DNA from 4 places in the Paenibacillus sp. MDMC362 genome. Region 3 is predicted to be linked to each of the others. Evidence: riboswitches for the same ligand, from Rfam matches in the RefSeq annotation. Region 3 holds a riboswitch; each other region holds the start of a gene.
What was found. A riboswitch is a leader RNA that binds a small molecule or an ion and turns the genes downstream of it on or off. The one in region 3 is predicted to bind thiamine pyrophosphate.
Positions count from the first base shown of each region.

Region 1: another riboswitch for thiamine pyrophosphate. It lies ahead of tenA (thiaminase II); the one in region 3 lies ahead of DP091_RS04960 (YkoF family thiamine/hydroxymethylpyrimidine-binding protein).
Region 2: another riboswitch for thiamine pyrophosphate. It lies ahead of DP091_RS16400 (ABC transporter substrate-binding protein); the one in region 3 lies ahead of DP091_RS04960 (YkoF family thiamine/hydroxymethylpyrimidine-binding protein).
Region 4: another riboswitch for thiamine pyrophosphate. It lies ahead of DP091_RS20655 (ECF transporter S component); the one in region 3 lies ahead of DP091_RS04960 (YkoF family thiamine/hydroxymethylpyrimidine-binding protein).

Region 1 is NZ_QLYT01000053.1:27,876-30,965, forward strand. Features, by position in the region: gene thiM (hydroxyethylthiazole kinase) at 1-690, opposite strand, end outside; gene tenA (thiaminase II) at 743-1,429, opposite strand; TPP riboswitch at 1,570-1,673, opposite strand; gene DP091_RS24540 (VOC family protein) at 1,936-2,436, shown strand.
Region 2 is NZ_QLYT01000030.1:152,102-155,191, reverse strand. Features, by position in the region: gene DP091_RS16410 (GGDEF domain-containing protein) at 1-741, opposite strand, end outside; gene DP091_RS16405 (VOC family protein) at 979-1,362, shown strand; TPP riboswitch at 1,534-1,644, shown strand; gene DP091_RS16400 (ABC transporter substrate-binding protein) at 1,758-2,789, shown strand; gene DP091_RS16395 (MTH1187 family thiamine-binding protein) at 2,882-3,090, shown strand, end outside.
Region 3 is NZ_QLYT01000010.1:52,475-55,564, forward strand. Features, by position in the region: gene DP091_RS04950 (ABC transporter permease) at 1-254, opposite strand, end outside; gene DP091_RS04955 (nitroreductase family protein) at 795-1,397, shown strand; TPP riboswitch at 1,581-1,683, shown strand; gene DP091_RS04960 (YkoF family thiamine/hydroxymethylpyrimidine-binding protein) at 1,768-2,373, shown strand; gene DP091_RS04965 (YjcZ family sporulation protein) at 2,448-2,546, opposite strand; gene DP091_RS04970 (nucleotidyltransferase domain-containing protein) at 2,664-3,090, opposite strand, start outside.
Region 4 is NZ_QLYT01000041.1:31,768-34,857, forward strand. Features, by position in the region: gene DP091_RS20650 (ABC transporter ATP-binding protein) at 1-1,381, opposite strand, end outside; gene DP091_RS20655 (ECF transporter S component) at 1,374-2,003, opposite strand; TPP riboswitch at 2,094-2,206, opposite strand; gene asd (archaetidylserine decarboxylase) at 2,371-3,090, shown strand, end outside.

The DNA of each region.
Region 1 (3,090 bases), on a different contig from region 3:
CGCGGCCCCGTAGAAGGCCAGACCCGCCGTTCCGGCAAGCAGCAGGTTTGCTTCTACCGCTGCAAAGGCACCCAGCACCGAGGTCAGCAGGCACCCTGCGCCGGTTACCTTCGTGAGGAGAGCATCCCCGCCGGTAATGAGGCGTACCTCGTTTCCATCGGTAATCACGTCCTCTTCACCGGTAATCGCCACGATCGTGCCTAATTCGCATGCAGCCCGCACGGCCAGCCCGGCATGATCGCCACCTGCGCTATTGCCAGCGTCTACACCTTTGATCTCGCGGGCCTCCCCGACAAGGTGAGCGACTTCAGCCGCATTCCCGCGCACGAGCGATACCTTCACCTCACCTAGGATCCGCAGCGCCGACTCCGTCCGAAAACGGGTTGCTCCCGCGCCGACCGGGTCCAGCAGCACAGGCACGCCGTGTGCGTTCGCCGATTGTCCGGCTATAATCATCGCATCCACCAGCTCGCGGTTCAGCGTGCCGATGTTTAATACGAGCGCGCCCGCGATGGCGGCCATATCCGCCACTTCCTCCGGCGCGTAAGCCATGACCGGCGACGCGCCCAGCGCGTACAAGCCGTTCGCCGTAAAATTCGTAACCACCACGTTCGTCATGTTGTGAACGAGGGGGCTCGTCTGCCGTACCTGTGTTAAAAGCGCCGAAACTTCTTTTTCCCATGTATGCATATGAATCAGCCTCTCTTATCTATATTGGAATTTATGAGCTTGTTACGTCTCTTTACAGCACAGCGGCCTGCAGGGGCACCGGCCATTCCTCCTGCTTATAAGCCATATCCCAAAACATATACTCCAGCTGGCAGCTCAGCATGAAATACTCCTTCATCCGTTCCCGCTCGGCTGCCGTCGCACGCTCCGCCCATTCATCGACACGGCTGCAGAACTTGGCTGTCGCGTCTTCGCCCCGGTTGCCGTAGAAATAAATCCAGTCGTAGAACGGATGGGATTCATCCGGCTTCACTTCATCCAGGAGCTTGCGGCCAATCTCCAGGTAGGTCCACGGGCAAGGCAGCAGTACGGCCATAATCTCGCCCAGACTGCCCTCATGCGCCACCGTCAGCATATGACGGATATAATGATGCGCGGACGGAGCCAGCGGATAGCCTTGAAGCTCATCGTAGGTCACCCCGGCGGCTGCGCAAAAATTCTGGTGCGGATGCACCTCGCTATGCAGGATGAATGAAATCTGTTCGTTAAAAGCCGCGATTTCTTCTCGGCTGGTCGATTTGGATATGGCAATTCCGTAAATCCGCATGTAAGCGTTCAAATACTCAAAATCCTGCTTCACATAGTGGATCAGCTGTTCCCGCGCCAGTTTCCCCTCGGCAATGCCTTTTACAAAGGGATGATCGAAGATTGCTTGAAAAATGCCTCCCGCCTGCTGACGGAGCTCTTGCGAAAAACTCATTTTTGTCCCCACCTCCAACATATTGAAGAGCAGGAAGTCCATAAGACACGACTTTCCAGGCAACGCTAAAAAGCCGCCCCGAAAACTGGAGCGGCTTCGTCAACAAGTCCGAGTGCGCCAAAAAACGCACCAAGACCTCATATTCGAAGGCTCCACTTTCCTACGCTAGTACGAACTAGATCAGGTTCAAAGGGTCCAAGATACGCTCTTGTCTCAGCCGCTAACGGCTCCCCTAGTGGACTTCCTATTCTTTTGTCTAATACTGTACATAGGTTTGCAGATACTGTCAAACGTTAACGGTTCGTGGACGGAACTCCACTTCGGAAATCTTCCCGAGACCGGTTGATCATGATGTTGTACCGTGGCAGAGGTCTTTCGCGAATAAAAAACGCCGGCTACCCGGCACTTGTTTCAGAAACACTGACGCTCGGTTGTCATGTATTCCCCAACATAATGAGTACATAAGAGCAAACAAACTAAAATGAAGCATAAAAAGGAGCGTATTTATGACGAACCCATCAAAAGCGGTTAAACCCATTCCGGATGGCTACACCTCCGTAACACCATGGATTATCTCAAGAAACTCCGCGGCGCTAATCGAATTCCTGGAGAAGGCTTTTCAAGCCGAAGAGTTAGCCCGCGTCTATGTTGGCAATGGTGTCATCGGCCATGCCGAGGTGCGAATCGGGGATGCCGTCGTCATGATGTTTGACGCGAAACCGGAATGGCCGGATAGCCCGGCGTACCTCCGTCTATATGTTGAGGATTGCGACGCCGTCCACCAGCAAGCGCTTGCCGCAGGAGCCGTCTCGGTGACGGAGCCAACGAGTTTGTTCTTCGGCGACCGGGTGGGACGGGTACGGGACCCGTTCGGCAACTTATGGTGGATTCAGACGCGATTGGAGGACCTAACGCCCGAGGAGATGGAACGACGCGCCCAGGACCCGGATTACATGAAGGCAATGACCTATGTTGCCGGTGCGGAAATCGTGGTGAAGATTTCGTAACAAGGTGAAGTGAGATCGAGCGTCATTTCAGGGAGAACATCATGGGTGGTTCGATTCCAAGGGGTATGCATGAATGGCTGGGATTATAATCGGTGTAGGGGCCGGGGGGAACCCAGAGTAGCTATGGTTTAGAGGTAGAAACCGGGGAGCACAGAGTATATAGTTGAGGCTACTGCTGGGCTTGGTGCGACTGCTGGGATTGGGGCTACTACTGGTCCTCGTGCTACTGCTGGCTTGGTGCGACTGCTGGTATTGATGCTACTGCTGGTATTGGTGCTACTGGTATTGGTGCTACTGCTGGTATTGGTGCGACTGCTGGTATTGATGCTACTGAATCTTGGAGCTACTGCTGGCTTGGTGCGACTGCTCAGAGGGCATAGCGGACTGAGGATACGTTATTTAGCTGAAAAGGCGTAATTTTCGAGAGTTAACGGACACCAGATACGTTATTCATAGAATATGGGCGTAAAAAGGCAGTTTATTGCGGTGATAAGCGATCCTGTGTCCGTTAGTTTTAAGAATCGAAGGTAAATCAGGCAAATAAGGGAACTAGTGTCCGTTAACGGATCAGGGGAGCGGTATAAAATACGGAGCTGGCATAGCTGTGCCGGTGAGTGGTGTGCACGCAGCTACATAAGCGGTGAGGCGGTGGTG
Region 2 (3,090 bases), on a different contig from region 3:
CTGCCCACCTGCGAAACTAATGAATAATACCGATATCGTATAGAGTGGATGCAGGTAGGAGCGAAGCTCGATATCCAAAAGATCAACGAGATAGATGTACAGAACATCCCCGGCAATATAAGTGCTTCCGCCGAGACATAACAGAATGGCCGCCCATTTCCCTAACAGTCCGGTATTAAAATATAACACCAGCGTAAAAAAGATAAGTACCATTGCACACAGGGGATACAGCATGTCCACCCAAAGGTTTCCCCATATTGCCTCATGGGCCAGACCCTGAAGCTCAGGCTTGATGAAATATTCCCACCCTACCGTCATGACGGCAATGCCAACAATCACGATATCCAGCATAAACCGGAGTCCCCGAAGCGAACCTTGAACATGCCGGAATAAATAAATGAGAGAGCTTGCGAACAGAATGAGTTCAAGTCCCCAGAACAAATGGGTTAGGATCGATGAGAAAGCGCTCTCTTTTCCAAACCAAACATAACAAGCATGAATGATTCGTGCCGCTGCATCCCCCATCAATCCGAGACTAACAATAAGCCAAAACCTGCGAAGATGAACCTCATAACGCCGACTAATCCGCATTAAATAAACGGAGGCGGCTACAGGAGGAATTATGACTAGAACACGCTGAAGCGATAAAGCCTCAGGCATCCACAGAGCAATCATGATTTGAATGAATGCATATATCATGGCGAGTCGAATCCACAGATGATCTGCTGGAGTTGGACTCATAAGCATTCCTCCTCGGCCAAAAGGTAAGCTGGATCGCTTTCGTATGTTAGGTCTTTTGAATTAATCTCTCTATTTCTCATGATACTTTTTACCCACCCAAAAGTAAAGATGAGGAAATGAAAGAAAAATCATCTTTATCAGCCCCACCCTAAACACAACTCCCACTTGACGTATAGGGATTATGTGATAATATTTCAGTCATATCTCATATAGATAGATCGGAAAGGGAGTTGAACCATGTCACAGAAACGATTGGATCATGTTGGTATTGTTGTCCGGGACATAGAAGCTACAATCGCCTTCTATACATCCGTAGTCGGACTAGAACTAAAGGATCGCCTAACCCATACGAATGGCGTCATCCAGCTGGCATTCCTCGGTTTTAACGGCAGCAACGAGACGGAAGTCGAGCTTATTCAGGGATACAGCAACTCGCTGCCTGCGGAGGGCACCGTTCATCATTTTGCAGTCAGCACGGATAACATTGAAGAGGAATATGCCCGGGTTCAAGGACTTGACGTTCCTCACTTGGACGAGGAAATCGTGACGCTCCCGAATGGTTTCCGTTATTTCTTCGTGCATGGTCCCGAAGGGGAATGGATTGAGTTCTTCCAGCGATAACCTCAATATAGAAGCCTTATTCAAATCCTTTATTCCGTGAAAGGTTCATAGGATTAATTAATCCTTCCCATGGCAAGTGTTCTGAGCAAAGACCTGCCTCGCTCGCGCTCCTTCGAACTAGACAGGTCTGGTGTGTTAGGACTATAATAGCGGATGTAATGATCAAAACTTCATAAATACCGGGGGAGCTGGATTTGGCCGGCTGAGAGTGTATCCGATATGATACTGACCCTTACACCTGATCTGGGTAATGCCAGCGTAGGAAGCCCATGTTTGCGGCAGCTTTTTATTTGCCGTGGTATACACTTACGCCGTCATGCGTCCTGATATCATCAGGGCGTTTTTTTGTGGAGTTGCGAGGTAATAGAAAGAGAACTCAAAGGAGAGAAGAAACGATGAAGAAGGGAAGATGGATTCCGCTGCTTCTCGCTTGCGTCCTGCTTATGGTCGCGTCCGGATGCGGTACAAGCGGACAGAACAAGAAGACAGGTGCCGAAGGCGAAGGCAGTCAGACCCCCGGAAAACTCCGTGACGTTCAGCTGATGCTCGATTGGTCCGCCAATACGAATCACACCGGCCTGTATGCAGCGAAGGAGCTTGGGTATTATGAGGAAGAAGGGCTTAATGTCCAGATCGTCCAGCCGGGAGCAGGCGGAACGGATACGCTGGTCGCATCCGGTAACGTGCCGTTTGGCATCAGCTATCAGGAGGGCGTAACGCTGGCCAGAACCCAAGGATTGCCGCTCGTTTCCATTGCAGCGATCATTCAGCATAATACGTCCGGCTTTGCCGCCCCTAAGGACAAAGGCATCGCGAAAGCAGGCGATTTTGAAGGAAAATCCTATGGCGGCTGGGGCTCGCCTGTGGAGGAAGCCGTCATGAAATCCATCATGGAGATCGATGGCGCCGATGTCAGCAAGGTGAAAATGGTCAATATGGGCGATGCCGATTATTTTACGGCCGTCAAACGCGACATTGATTTTGCCTGGATCTTCTATGCTTGGACAGGTATTGAAGCCGAGCTTCGCAATGAACCGCTTGACATGATTTATGTGAAGGACTACTCCGAGCAGCTTGATTATTACACGCCGGTTATCGTGACGAACGAGAAGCTGATTCAGGAGGACCCCGAGCTTATCAAAGCGTTCATGCGGGCGACTTCAAAAGGATACGACTATGCGATTCAACATCCAGAAGATGCGGCAGCCCTGCTGTCGAAGGCGGTTCCTGACCTGGATGCCGAACTGGTTCTCGCCAGCCAAAAATGGCTGAGCCCCCGTTATCAGGATGATGCATCCCGCTGGGGTGAACAAAAAGCCGAAGTATGGTCGGGATATGCAGACTGGATGTTTGAGCGTAAGCTGCTGGAGAAAGAGCTTGACGCTGACCGCGCATTCACCAATGATTTTTTACCGGAGCAGCCATAAGGTTATTTCTATTTAAAAAGAAGAGAGACGACGTTTGCGGAAGGCTGTCTCTCTTCCATTACAATATAGCTTGCACGAAAGGATGAGTTTACATGGCGAATACGCTCTTGAGCATTCAAGTGATACCGAGAACGCCAAACGGGGCCGACAGCATCCCTTATGTAGATGAAGCGATTAAGGTCATTCAGGAATCAGGCGTGAAATACGAGGTTCATGCACTCGAAACGACCATGGAAGGAGAGCTCGCCGAGCTGCTCAAGATCGTTGAGCGCATGCATGAAGCGCTGGTGAATGCGGGAAG
Region 3 (3,090 bases):
GAGTCCATCGTACCTGCCGTGGTGGGCGATACGAACTTATTGCGGCTGAGCTGCTGCATGATCAATCCGCAGATGCTCATGCTGACACCCGCCAATATGAGACTGACAAGCCTAGGAATCCGGCTGACAAGCATAATATGCTGTTGTTGTTCGGTCATCGAGAATAATTGCAGTGGCGAAATATCTTTAACTCCAATAAATAATGAGATTATCGAGAGTACCACAACGGCTGCAAATAAGTATCTAATCTTCATGGCTCTTCCTTCTATGCGTATGTCTCTAAATACCTGTGTCGTGCAATTTTCGTCATCATTCTCATTGAGATTGATTATCAATTGCGTTCTGATATGCATTATATCATCCTCATTCTGGCTCGACAAGTATAATTGAGAATCAAAATCAATTAAATTGTTCATAATTGTCTATTTTGTTCATGAATTGTTCATAATATGAAGTTTCGTGGAGACCTAGCTTATGTCCAGGCAGAACCCACACTTTAGTTAAACCTCTCATTAATGCAGCTTCTGCATTAATGAGACTTCACTTAAAACGACAGGGATTCAATCCTCATTAAACAGATAAGGAAATTATATTTTCAGTATTAAAAGTCGTTGACAATTACTCTAAGTTATATTAATATCCTAACATAATTATTATTTCTAACTAAACGTAAGTTAGTGTGGAATGATAATTAAAACTATGGCTATTAACGTAAAATGCATATTTGCTTGGAGTAAGGGACATCTTCTTATCAGGCGTATGCAAATTCGATTACACCAGGAGGTTTTTTTTCAATGTCTAAAGATTTTTCAGCTGCACTCAAAAATCGCCGTTCTTATTACGGGATTAGCAAAGAATCCGTTATCTCGGACGAGCGTATTCAGGAAATCGTAAACGAAGCGGTTAAGTATACTCCGTCTTCTTTCAACTCCCAAAGTGCACGCGTCGTTGTATTGCTTGGCGAACAGCACGATAAGCTGTGGAACATCACGGAAGGCATCCTGAAGGAAGTTGTTGGCGATGAAGAAGCATTCAAATCCACTGCCGACAAAATGGCTTCATTCCGCGCTGGTTACGGTACGGTACTGTTCTTCGAGGACAACAACGTCATTGCCGGGCTGCAACAAAACTTTGCCCCTTATGCCGACAATTTCCCGGTATGGTCCAACCAATCCAACGGCATGCTGCAATTTGTAGTATGGACATCCCTTGAAGCAGAAGGTCTGGGCGCATCCCTGCAGCACTACAACCCGCTGATTGACGAAAAAGTAAAAGCCGAATGGAACATCCCGGAAAGCTGGAAGCTGATTGCTCAAATGCCTTTCGGTAAGCCGGTTGCTGAACCAGGCGAAAAAGAATTTGCACCGCTTGAAGATCGCGTGAAAGTATACAACTAATCAAATAGATGAAAAAAGCCGCCTCCCAAGTTCCCGCAATTGGGACAGGCGGTTATTTTATAATGGGCAAAGATTGAAAAAACGATGGCAAAACGATACAATTACACAGGTAAGAGCCCTCGAACTTCTACGATAACATGAAGCTCCGGGGCAAATCTTGCGGTAACCAACTACATAAGATGTTGGCTGTACTAGGGGTGCCATGTGCTGAGAGACGGCGGACTGCCGTCAACCCTTATCACCCGATCTAGGTCATACTAGCGTGGGGAAGTGTAGCATTTATGTTTATTTCCTTTCGTAGGCATAACTGCACTTTCTTCATGGGGTGCGGTTTTTTTGCGTGGACTTAAACAATGGGGAGGAAATGACAATGAATGAGCTAGTTTGCGGAACCAGCCGGATCGTCGGATGCCGGTTCTCGGTATTTCCCATGACAGACCGGTTTGTGGAGGTCATCATGGGCGCGCTGCAATCTGTGGATACGGGAAAGGTGTGGATTCAAACAGACGATGTGAGCACTTGCATTCGGGGACGTGCAGAGCATGTATTTGATGTTACAAGAGCGATATTCGCCCATGCTGCGGCGAGCGGCGTGCACACGGTTTTTAATGGGACTTATTCCATCGGCTGCCCAGGAGATACGGACGCCGATGTATATATGACTGAGGATTCGACCCGCTTGAACAACGACATCGGAGAACATGCCGATATGGAGACTGCCTGCCAATTCGCTCTTTACCCCATGGGTACGGACAAATACATGGATGTCATCTACGGTGAAGTAAATCGTGCGAAGGCAGCCGGCACGTTCGCCGGAAGCGTTCATTACGCCAGCCGGTTGGACGGATCCTTATCCCGGGTGTTCGGATCTCTTGAAGAGGCATTTTTGCATGCGATCCAATCCGACAGCAGCCATCTGGTCATGACTGCAGTGGTGTCGGCTCACAGCCCCTCGGTTAAAGCCGCATCGAATTGAGTTCGATCGAGGCAGACAAAAAGCCCGGCAAGCGCCGGGCTTTTTCTGTCACTACTGCCAAGAATCTTGACGGTTTAAACCCAAGCACTCAAGATGATTACGAGCAGGATAAAGAGAACCAAAATAATTCCTACTGAATTGCCCCATTCACCGCCGCCACATACTCCGCTCATGAAGATCCCCTCCTGGATTTAAAGTATCACGTGATGTAATCACACTATTATAGTATTTCCCGCGTCGTGCTAGCGTCACGGCTAATGTACCTCTCTTTATCTATTGGCAACGGTATTTTATTCCTCGTGACCGATGAGAAGTTTCCCTCCGTATGGAAGGAGCATTTCCTCGGTAAATGCCATAAGAACAGAAGAATCATCTTGGCGATACATCGCCGCGAGAGCTGCTTCCAATCGCTCTCCTAAGATTGTGTCATAGCGGTTAAACAGACGGAACAGCGTCTTCCCTTCTCCCGTCCACTCCCGGTTCACCCTAAGTATAAAATCACAGAGAATCGCGGCTATTTTGTGGACCGTAAACCATTTTTCGCCATCCCTTCGGGGACTCTTCAAGTCTAACATGTGCTCAGTCAGCACATAACGGTAATCGTTAATATCGGATATCGTCAAGGGCAGGGGGCCGTAATCCAAATCGCTTCGGGCTTCCGCCCGTACCACTTCCCCCTCGGGCAGCAGCCGCAGCACCGTTCCTTCTGCGATCATC
Region 4 (3,090 bases), on a different contig from region 3:
GCAGGACGGACGGATGCCTCGCCATGGCCGTAGCCACGCTCAAGCGGCGCTTTTGGCCTGTCGACAGCTGATACGGATGCCTGGCCTCCAAGCCTTTCAATCCAAAGCGTTCAAGACAGCGGTCGGCCTGCGCCTTCGCTTCCTCCGGCGGCACATGATCCACCAGCAGCGAGTACACCACCTCATCGCCGATGCGCTCCGTCAGGAATTGAAGCTCCGGATTCTGAAACACGAACCCGATTTGACGCAGCTGCTGCTCTCTCTTCTTCCGCAGCTTCCTGCGCTTGCCCTGAATGACCTCTTCCCCGCAGAGCATATAGGTCCCTTCGGCGCGAAGCAGCCCCATCAAACTGAGCAGCAGCGAGCTTTTGCCTGCTCCGTTCGGGCCTACGACCGCAATAAACTGTCCCGGAAACACCTCGGCCGAAGGGAGGCTGATGACCGGTTTATCCCATCTCATTCCCCTGAAATTCGCCAATTGAATGACAGGCTCCCCACATTGAGCGTACGGCGGAGCAGCCTCATGCAGGAGATTACGATTACCCTGCTCATCGCCAAGTGCATCGACCGGAGCAAACAGCTCTCTGCCCGCCCGGGTCTGCGCATAATCTTCCCATACGCCGGGATACCAGATTCCATAGGCTTGGAGTTCCCGCTGATATTCTGCGAATATCGCTGCTGGAGGTCCTTCGCCCAGAATCACGCCATCCGGGCTGAACAGTACGACACGATCCACGTATTTGGCCATTTCTTCGATCCGGTGCTCCACGATGATCAGCGTCCGCCCTTCCGATACGGCCTTCACCGCGGACCAGATTTGCTCCCTTCCTTCCGGGTCGAGCAAGGCAGATGGCTCGTCAAGGAACAGCACCTCCGGCTCCAGCAGCAGAGCCGAAGCCAGCGCTAACCTTTGCTTCATGCCTTGGGACAAATGCCCGATCGGCATATGAAGCTCCTCAAGATCAAGACCCACCTCGCGGAGCGCCGCTTGCATCCGATCCTTCATCTGGTCGCGGGGGACACTTAGGTTTTCCAATACGAAAGCCAGCTCTTCATCCACGTACGGCATGCAGAACTGGGTATCCGGATCTTGGAATACATAACCCCAAGAGCGAGGAATCAGCTGCGACTCGCATTTCATCGGCACCTCCGTTGCGCGGGGAATCATCCCGCTAAGCACCTGCAGCAGCGTGGACTTGCCGCAGCCGCTAGGACCGAGCAGCAGCACCTTCTCCCCGCGGACAGCCGAGAAGGAAAGGTCTTTGAACATCAGCCGCTCCTCGCCCGGATACTTCAGACGCAATCCCTCCACATACATGGCCGGTTCCGGAACCATCTCAGCGGACTGAGCCGAAACCGGGCTAACCGCGGCATTAGACATGGCGCGGATCATCCAGTGCTTCGTAATCCTTCTTCGACGCAGGACGCAGCAGGGATGTGACGCCCGTGCGGTCCAAGGCTTTGGCCAGCAAGAGCATGAGCAGGCCTGCAATGACGGCGCCGCTGAGTACCCGCATACCGTATTTGGCCAGGAACATCCACGTCTGCAGGTCATCGGTATAGCTGTAATAGAAGTCCATCATCATCGATCCGATGGCTGCGCCTGCTCCGGCAATCGCCAGCGTCCACGCCGAGGTGCTCCGATAACGGAACGCCGCGAATACCAATTCTGCCCCAAGTCCTTGAATGAGGCCATATAGCAGCAGAGTCAATCCCCAGCCGCTGCCAAACAGCACTTCCACGTGGGCAGCCGCCACTTCCGCAATGATGGCCACTCCCGGCTTTCGGATTAGCAAGTAAGCAAGCGTGGCTGCAGCGAACCACATTCCGTATAACAACTCATCCGCTTCAAAGAACAGCGGTTTTAACAGATTATAAACCGAACCCCAGAAGTGATAAATGACGCCAAGCACCAGCGATACCAGCACCGTCACCAAAATATTGCTTAACCGCAGCCCTTTTCGAGGCTGAACCCCCAACTTCTCTTGCACAGATGTTCCCATAACCACACATTCCCCTCTCCACCTCTATTTTTGTGTAAACACAACAAAAAACCGTCTGGAAAACGCGCAGACGGAAAAATAGGCCCTATGTAGGCAGGGTCGGATATTCTCTACGCTGGCATTACCCAGTTCAGATTAACGGTCAACAGCGGATAACAGCTGCAATCTCAGCCTGATTCACTCAAGCCCCCGTATTCCCTATTCGGTTTCATGTTAATCTTAAAATACACATTCGTTCTCCAATTAGCAAGAACCTTTTTTCAAAAATGGCTATTTATTGATTTCCAGCTCATTCTATGTCAATATCAGAGTGATTGGCTTTTCCACCAACGTTTATTGCTGACACCTATGCACAAAGGAGAATGACATGGCTAAACAATTGCTGCGTCTGATGACTGAGCTGTCCTCCCGCAAGTGGCTGTCCCGAATCATGGGGCATTGTTCCCACAGCCGGCTGAGCCGTCATCTAATACCTGCATTCATACGAATTTATCAAATCCCGGCGCATGAAGCGGAGAAAGAAATCCACGAATACCGCTCACTGAACGAATTCTTTTCCCGCCGGTTAAAAATAGGCCTGCGCGCCATAGACGACACCGCCGATGCCATGGTAAGCCCCGTCGATGCCACGATTTCGGCGATGTGCGCCGTTAATGCCGGCACCATTCTGAGCGTCAAGGGACAGGATTATACCCTGAGCGAGCTGCTCGCCAAGTCACCGAGAATGGAAAACTACATCAACGGTTATGCATTTGTATTGTATTTAAGCCCAACCGATTATCATCGCATTCATTCCCCGGTAACCGGTGTTCAGGCGGAAAGCGAGCATCTAAAGGGACGCGTTTACCCCGTGAACGATTTTGCGATGACCCATATCCGGCGTGTGCTCAGCCGTAATGAGCGCCTCATTACCTATATTGCGCATGAGTTCGGCGAAGTTGCCGTCGTGAAGGTCGGAGCCATGAACGTAAGCAGCATCCGTTATGCGGACGAGAACGTGAAGAAATACGAGATCGGCGATGAACTCGCGTACTTTGAATTTGGCTCTACCGTCGTGCTTTTGACAGAGAACGGCACGTTTACTCCG